DNA from 2 places in the Lysinibacillus sp. RC46 genome. Region 1 is predicted to be linked to the other one. Evidence: riboswitches for the same ligand, from Rfam matches in the RefSeq annotation. Region 1 holds a riboswitch; the other holds the start of a gene.
The links. Region 1 has a riboswitch for S-adenosylmethionine ahead of ABH966_RS26650 (MetQ/NlpA family ABC transporter substrate-binding protein). Riboswitches for the same ligand answer to the same signal wherever they lie in the genome.
Positions count from the first base shown of each region.

Region 1 (4,218 bases):
AAAGCGCTAGCGATTGTTCCATGTCCACAAATCGGTATTTCCTTTGCTGGCGTAAACCATCTAAGAAAAAAATCATGATCCTTCTTTTGGACAAAAGCTGTTGTTGGTACGGGTATCTCCTGAGCAATTTTCTGCATGGTCGACTCAGGTATTGGTGAATCAAGTAAACAGACTGCTGCGGGATTTCCCTTATAAAGTTCTGTAGTAAAAGCATTGACGATAAAATACGAGACTTTATTCAATTTTCCTCACCTCATATACTATTGGGCTCTAGACAATTACTAAAAAAAGTAATATTATGTGCATCATATCTTTAATAATTATTATATTCTGAAAAAGGTGGACATGCATGGAATTCTCAAAAAAACTACAGCTACTTCCAACTCAATTTTTTGCAGCACTTGTGCAAAAAGTAAACGCTGCTCTTGCTGAAGGGCGTGATGTTATTAATCTTGGTCAAGGTAATCCAGATCAACCCACTCCTCCACATATTATTAAAGCATTGCAGGAGGCGGCAGAAAATCCTCAAAATCATAAATACTCTCCATTTCATGGCATAGCAGAATTACGCCAAGCAGCTGCAAGTTTCTACAAACGCGAATACAATGTTGACATTGATCCTGACACAGAAGTAGCTATTCTCGGTGGTACGAAAATTGGTCTTGTTGAGTTACCGTTAGCCGTTTTAAACCCTGGTGATACTATGCTATTACCCGATCCTGGATATCCAGATTACTTATCAGGTGTCGTATTAGGCGATGTTAATTTTGAAGTTATGCCTCTTTTTGCAGAAAATAATTTTCTGCCTGATTATAATGCTTTATCCGATGCAGTAAAAGAAAAGGCGAAGATGCTTTACTTGAATTACCCGAATAACCCAACTGGCGGTACTGCAACACTTGAATTTTTCGAGGAAACAGTACGCTTTGCAAAAGAGCACAATATTATCGTAGCACATGATTTTGCCTACGGGGCGATTGGATTTGACGGCAATAAACCTATCAGCTTCCTGCAAGCTGACGGTGCAAAAGATGTCGGTATCGAAATGTATACATTATCCAAAACGTATAATATGGCAGGCTGGCGCATTGGTTTTGCAGTTGGTAACCCTGATATTGTTGCAGCCATTAACCTTATTCAAGATCATCTATTTTGTAGTCAATTCCCTGCCGTGCAACAAGCCGCGGCAGTTGCACTTACTGCTTCCCAGAGTTGCGTGGATAAGCTAAGTGCGACTTATGAGCGTCGACGAAACGTACTGATCGAAGAAGCTCAGCGAATTGGTTGGCAAGTAACAGCACCGAGAGGCTCTTTCTTTGCATGGCTCCCTGTTCCATTAGGTTTTACGAGTGAACAATTTGCCGATTTATTGCTCGACAAAGCTGATATCGCAGTAGCTGCAGGCAATGGCTTCGGTCAATATGGTGAAGGCTATGTGCGGGTTGGCTTACTTGTTAGCGAAGACCGCTTACGTGAAGCGATCAGTAGAATTGAAAAATTAAACTTATTTAACTCATGAAGTAGACTCTACCCGAAAAACTGTTCCATTAGCTCAAACTTGCTATGGGAACAGTTTTGTCTCTTTCTTGCGGATTCTTTCGCAACTAAATATTATAACAAAATAAAAAATTTTAAAAATTCAATTGACTTACTATATCCTATAATTTATATTAGTTCTATCGGATTTACAAAAAAATATTATAAATCTCTTATCAAGAGTAGCTGAGGGACTGGCCCTATGAAGCTCGGCAACCTCCTTTTTTAAGGAAGGTGCTAAATCCTGCAAACGATCATCGTTTGAAAGATAAGAGAGGACACTTTTTTATGAGCCTCTCTTAATTTTTTTAAGAGAGTTTTTTTTATTTTCAAAAACCGATAAAAAAACTTTGGAGGTATGTTTCATGAAAAAGAAAAATAAAATTTTATTAGGTTTAGCAAGTCTCACATTAGTAGCAGCATTAGTAGGCTGTGGTACTAAAGAAAATAGTAAGGATAGTCAAAGTAAGGCTATTAATGAAAATAAGATTGTAGTAGGTGTAACTTCTGGTCCACACGAACAAATTGCTGAGGTTGTAGCAAAAGTTGCCAAAGAAAATGGCTTAGAGGTAGAAGTAAAATCTTTCTCTGATTATGTTTTACCAAATACATCGTTAGCAGAGGGCGATCTTGATGTAAACAGTTATCAACACAAGCCATTCCTCGAGACATTTAACAAAGATCACAATACAGATTTAGTGCCAGTTGGAAAAACAATTTTAAATCCTCTAGGCATATACTCTGAGAAATATAAATCATTTGATGACGTTCCTGATGGTGCAACGTTCGGATTACCAAATGATCCAACAAACGGGGCTCGTGCTCTATTTGTCCTTCAAGAGGCGGGCTATATTAAATTAAAAGACGGTGCAGACTTAACAGCATCTATTCGCGATGTGGAAGAAAACAAAAAGAATTTGAAATTCATTGAATTAGAGGCTGCACAAATTCCAAAACAGCTTAGTGAAGTAGATGTAGCAGCTATTAATACAAACTTCGCTCTTGATGCTGGCATTAATCCTAAAAAAGACTCCATTCTTTTAGAATCTACGGACTCTCCATATGTGAATTACATTGTAGTACGTGCCGAAAACAAAGATGACCCAACGATCAAAAAATTTGTTGAAGCTTATCAATCTGATGAGGTACGCAATTTTATTGAAAAAGAATTCCAAGGCTCTGTAATTCCAAGCTGGTAAGTGACGATTAAGGACCATTCATAAAATCAAGAATCTGCGGGACTCCTACAGGAAAGCTAGCAGATTCTTGATTTATAGAAGGACTAAGAAAGGAGATATCACCGTATGATTCAACTAGAAAATATAACAAAAGAATTTAAAACTAAAAATGGTATCGTCAAAGCAGTAGATGGTATTAACTTGCATGTCAAAAAAGGTGAAATTCATGGGGTTATTGGCTACAGTGGTGCAGGAAAAAGTACTCTTATTCGCTGTGTCAATTTATTAGAACGTCCAACAACAGGAAAGGTATTAATCGATCATGTAGATATTACTTCCCTTTCTCTAAACGACCTTCGCAAAACTCGTCAAAAAATCGGGATGATATTCCAGCATTTTAACCTTTTAAAAACAGCGACTGTTTACAACAATATCTCGGTACCATTAAAGCTTCTAGGCTATAACGACTCCGAAGTGAAAAAACGCGTTGCAAAATATGCAGAAATTGTTGGCCTAACAGAGAAATTAGATAGCTATCCTAGCCAGCTTTCAGGTGGTCAAAAGCAACGTGTCGCTATTGCACGTGCCCTTGCCCAAGAGCCTGAGATTTTGCTCAGTGATGAAGCGACAAGTGCACTCGACCCCGAAACAACTGACGCCATTCTTGAGCTTCTCTTGAAAATTAATCGCGAGCTAGGCATCACTATTTTACTCATTACACATGAAATGAATGTTATTCAAAAAATTTGCGACGATGTATCTGTTCTTGAATCAGGGGCGGTTGTGGAATACGGCTCTGCTATAGACCTATTTTCAAAGCCTCAGCATCCAACGACACGAAAGTTTTTAAATACCATTTCTCAACGTAATTTATCCCCTTCCCTTATCGAGCAATTAAATGTTTCAGGAAGTGTTATTCGTTTAACATTCCTTGGTGAAAGTACAGGGAAACCATTACTAGCAGAAGTGAGTAAAGTTTATGATGTTCAACCGAATATTTTAACCGCCAATATCATTGAATTAAAAAACGGCATTGTCGGTAATATTGTCGTGCATCTACACGGTGAAGCACATATCGTAGAAAAAGCACTTAAGTATTTTACAGAAAACGGAGTAAGCGTTGAGGAATTAGGAGGCGAATTAAATGAATAGCATTCAAAGCTTCTTTGCAGATTGGTCAGATGTTATTGGGAAATCCATTATCGAAACCTTCCAAATGGTCGGGATTTCATTATTTTTCTCTATTTTAATAGGGATCCCATTAGGGCTTTTAATTGTTTTAACTCGCCCAGGACAATCGTTTGAAAATAAATTTCTCTATCAATTTTTCAATTTATTTATTAATATTATCCGCTCTGTACCGTTCATTATTTTACTATTCTTCATTTTACCGTTTACGAAGCTAATCGTCGGCACAACTATTGGTGTAAAAGGTGTTATTGTACCGCTTGTTGTTTATACAACGCCTTATATTGCGCGACTTATGGAAACTGCACTTTTAGAA
Region 1 covers NZ_JBGCCF010000062.1:1,579-5,796, forward strand. The annotation lists gene ABH966_RS26640 (PhzF family phenazine biosynthesis protein) at 1-242, opposite strand, end outside; gene ABH966_RS26645 (pyridoxal phosphate-dependent aminotransferase) at 350-1,519, shown strand; SAM riboswitch class I at 1,707-1,811, shown strand; gene ABH966_RS26650 (MetQ/NlpA family ABC transporter substrate-binding protein) at 1,902-2,735, shown strand; gene ABH966_RS26655 (methionine ABC transporter ATP-binding protein) at 2,841-3,866, shown strand; gene ABH966_RS26660 (methionine ABC transporter permease) at 3,859-4,218, shown strand, end outside.

Region 2 (4,218 bases), on a different contig from region 1:
TATGACAGCTGAGCAATACGAAGAAATGATTGCAGAATAAGACAAGCCTTTAACTTCTTTCAGCGAGTGTTCAAACATCAGCTAAAAGAAGTTAAAGCCTCCGGCGGATGTCATGGAATCGGAAAGGAGTGCTTAGAGGATGTTAGCCTAAGATCATCGCATCCATGCGATAACGGCTAACTGACCTGCGTCGTGCAGGCCTAAGCACAAAGCCGATTCCTGACGCGATTATGTCGAGGCATAATTGATCAGAAAAACGTCGGAAACTACCGACGTTTTTTTTTATCTTAACCATCCTGCCACTATAGTTGGTAAGGTAAATGCAAGTATATTCCCTTATTAATAGGTATCTAACTGTATCAACGACAAGGTTTGTTGATATAATGAATTATAAGGGATATGTCTAAATGGGGGTGGCGTGATGTTCGAGGGAAAATGCTTAATTGTCGAAGGCCGATCGGATAAACTTCAAATCGAACCTATTTTAAATGAAGACGTAAAAATACTTTGTACAAATGGTACAATTGGTGTGCATCAATTAGAAGAGCTACTCGATCCATATGAGGGTTGTGAGCTTTATACATTTTTTGATGCAGATACATCAGGTAATAAGCTACGGGCATTAATGGACAGACATTATCCAGAGGCTGAGCATTTACGTACGATGCCAACATATAAGGAAGTTGAGACAACTCCGAGGAAAGTGTTAGCGGCGATATTGCTTCGTGCACATTTCTCAATCCATAATGAATATATTTTGTAAGGTTGCGTGAAAAAAGATGGAAGAATGGTCAAAAGAGCAGTGGAACACGGCTATCCAGTCCGGTGAAAAGGCTGCCTTTTATTTATATACGCCAATGTGTGGAACGTGCGCAGTTGCATCGAAAATGATGGCGGTTATTGAGCAATTGCTGCCACAGCTACAGGTTGGTAAGGCGAATATTAATTTTATAGAGCAAATAGCTTATGATAATAAAATCGAAAGTGTACCATGTTTACTCGTATGTGAAGGCGGAGAAGTGATAGAAAAGGTTTATGCCTTCCAATCCGTACCATATTTATACGAATTGTTAAAAAACTAATTGACTGAATATTAATCACATGGTAAAGTAACAAATATATTAAAAAAACAATAAATATATCGAACTCTTATAAAGAGCGGCGGAGGGAAGTGCCCTATGAAGCCCGGCAACCATCACAAACGTGAAAAGGTGCCAAATCACCCAAAGATTTATCTTTGACAGATGAGAGAACGGTTTAGCGTATATGTACGTGACCCCTTCTACTTGTCTTTAAGTGAAGGGGTTTTTTAATTTCTTTCAGCGGGTGTCCTGGAATCGAAAAGGAGTGCTTAGAGGATGTTAGCCTAAAACCATCGCATCCATGCGATAATGGCTAACTGACCTGCATCGGTGCTGCTGTTGCTGCGTTAGCACTACGCTTTCGCGCAAAAAACATCTGCAGGCCTAAGCACAAAGCCGATTCCGGACGTAATGTTTATCTGTGCGAAAGCGAAGCGACAGCAACAATTATGCCGAGGCATAATTGATATAAGAAAAGGAGAATTCGCTATGATCAATCTTCAAAATATTACGAAGAAATACAAAACTACGAATGGCGAATTAACAGCAGTTAAAGACGTCAACCTTTCTATTAATAAAGGTGAAATTTTCGGCATTATCGGCTATAGTGGCGCTGGTAAAAGTACAATGATTCGTTTGTTAAATGGTTTAGAAAAGCCTACATCTGGTAAGGTGACGGTTAACAATCAAGAGTTTTCGTCCATAAAGGGACAAAAGCTTAGGGATGCTAGACAAAAGGTTAGTATGATTTTCCAACATTTCAATTTACTTTGGTCTAGAACTGTTGCCGAAAACATCGCTTTCCCATTAGAAATCGCAGGTGTGCCAAAGGCCAAACGGGAAGCACGTGTGAATGAATTGATTACACTAGTTGGCTTGGAAGGGCGCGAAAAAGCATATCCATCACAACTTTCGGGGGGACAAAAACAACGGGTAGGTATCGCTCGTGCACTTGCTAACAACCCAGAGGTATTGTTATGTGATGAGGCAACATCTGCACTCGATCCGGAGACAACAGATGCTATTCTTGATCTACTTGTCGATATTAACGAACGATTAGGTCTAACGATTGTGTTAATCACACATGAAATGCACGTTATCCGTAAGATTTGTCATCGTGTAGCGGTTATGGAAGCTGGTGAAATTGTAGAACGTGGTGAAGTATTACAAGTATTCCAAGCTCCACAAGCAGCCATTACGAAAAAATTCGTTTCTCAAATTACAGATACGAAGGAAACACAGGAAACAGTGGCACAAATTAAAGAAAATTACCCTAATGGACAACTTGTTAAGCTAATCTTTGTAGGAGAAAAAACAGAGCAGCCTGTCATTTCACATCTTGTGAAACAGTTTGATGTAGAAGTAAGTATTGTACATGGTAATATTTCGCAAACGAAAAATGGAGCGTACGGTACACTTATTGTGCAAATTGATGGCTCAGAGGCGAATGTTGCTGCTGCACTGAGTTACTTAAATACAGTCGAAGTACAAACGGAGGTGATTACAAATGCTAACTAGTCTTTTTCCGAATGTCGACTGGGAAAAAATGTGGGACGCTACGTATGAAACATTGTATATGACAACAATTTCTACGGTCATCACATTTATACTTGGATTAGTAATTGGAATCTTATTATTTTTATCAAGTCCCAACCAACTATGGGCCAACAAAATTGTAAACTTTTTAACAGGATCAATCGTTAACATTTTCCGCTCGATTCCATTTATCGTATTGATTATCTTATTAATTCCATTTACGAAATTTTTACTCGGCACAATTCGTGGCGCAGATGCGGCTTTACCAGCATTAATTATTGGAGCTGCACCATTCTATGCGCGAATGGTATTAATCGCCTTACGCGAAATTGATAAAGGTGTTATTGAAGCGGCTCGTTCAATGGGTGCCAAAACGTCAACGATTATTTGGAAAGTATTAATTCCCGAATCGTTACCAGCGCTTATTTCTGGTCTTACTGTAACTGCTGTAGCACTTGTTGGTTATACTGCGATGGCAGGTATTATTGGCGCAGGTGGTCTAGGAAACTTAGCATTCTTAGATGGTTTCCAACGTAATCGCACAGATGTAACTTTAATGGCAACTATTTTAATCTTAATAGTAGTATTTATTATTCAATGGATTGGCGACTTAATTACAACCAAAACAGATAAACGCTAAAAAGAGCATCATACTATGAACATCTAAAAGGTTATCTCGGTTTCATACCGCTAACATATTTTATATAGGAAAAGGGAGAGTAATAAAATGAAGAAGTTATTAACAGGATTATTTTTATCTGTATTAGTACTAGCTCTAGCCGCTTGTGGTGCTGGTAAAAAAGAAGAAAAAAGCTCATCATCTGATGCTGGTGATAGTAAAGAGAATGTAACATTAACAGTAGGTGCTTCTAATACACCACATGCTGTTATTTTGGAAAAAGCAAAACCGATTTTAGCTAAAGAAGGTATCGATCTTAAAATTGAAACATATCAAGATTATGTATTACCAAACCAAGATTTAGAATCTGGCGAAATTGATGCAAACTATTTCCAACACATCCCTTATTTAGAGAAGGAAATTAAAGAAAAGGGTTATGATTTTGTAAACGCTGGTGGTATTCATATTGAACCAATCGGTATTTACTCTAAAAAATATAAATCTCTTGAGGATCTTCCAGAAGGTGCAACAATTTTACTTTCTAGCTCAGTTGCAGATCATGGACGTATGCTTTCATTATTAGAAGCTAAGGGCTTAATTAAACTTAAGGATGGAGTAAATAAAACATCTGCTGAACTTAAGGATATTGTAGAAAATCCTAAAAACTTCAAATTCGATGCAAATACAGCTCCTGAAATGCTTGTACAAATGTATGAAAATAATGAAGGTGATGCAGTTCTTATCAATTCTAACTACGCAATCGATAACGGCTTAAATCCATTGAAAGATGCAATTTCTCTTGAAGATAAAGAATCTCCATATGTAAACATTATCGCTGTACGTGCTGGTGATGAAACAAAACGAGAAATTAAAAAATTAATAGAAGTATTAAAATCTAAAGAAATCCAAGACTTCATTATTGAAGAGTGGAAAGGCTCAGTTGTACCAGTAAAATAAAATGTATCGAAAAAAGGGTATGTA
Region 2 covers NZ_JBGCCF010000009.1:114,003-118,220, reverse strand. The annotation lists gene gcvH (glycine cleavage system protein GcvH) at 1-40, shown strand, start outside; gene ABH966_RS10610 (toprim domain-containing protein) at 422-763, shown strand; gene ABH966_RS10605 (thioredoxin family protein) at 780-1,082, shown strand; SAM riboswitch class I at 1,147-1,251, shown strand; gene ABH966_RS10600 (methionine ABC transporter ATP-binding protein) at 1,572-2,600, shown strand; gene ABH966_RS10595 (methionine ABC transporter permease) at 2,590-3,258, shown strand; gene ABH966_RS10590 (MetQ/NlpA family ABC transporter substrate-binding protein) at 3,346-4,194, shown strand.
Region 2: it holds a riboswitch for S-adenosylmethionine, as region 1 does, so the genes downstream of both, ABH966_RS10600 (methionine ABC transporter ATP-binding protein) here and ABH966_RS26650 (MetQ/NlpA family ABC transporter substrate-binding protein) in region 1, are expected to answer to the same signal.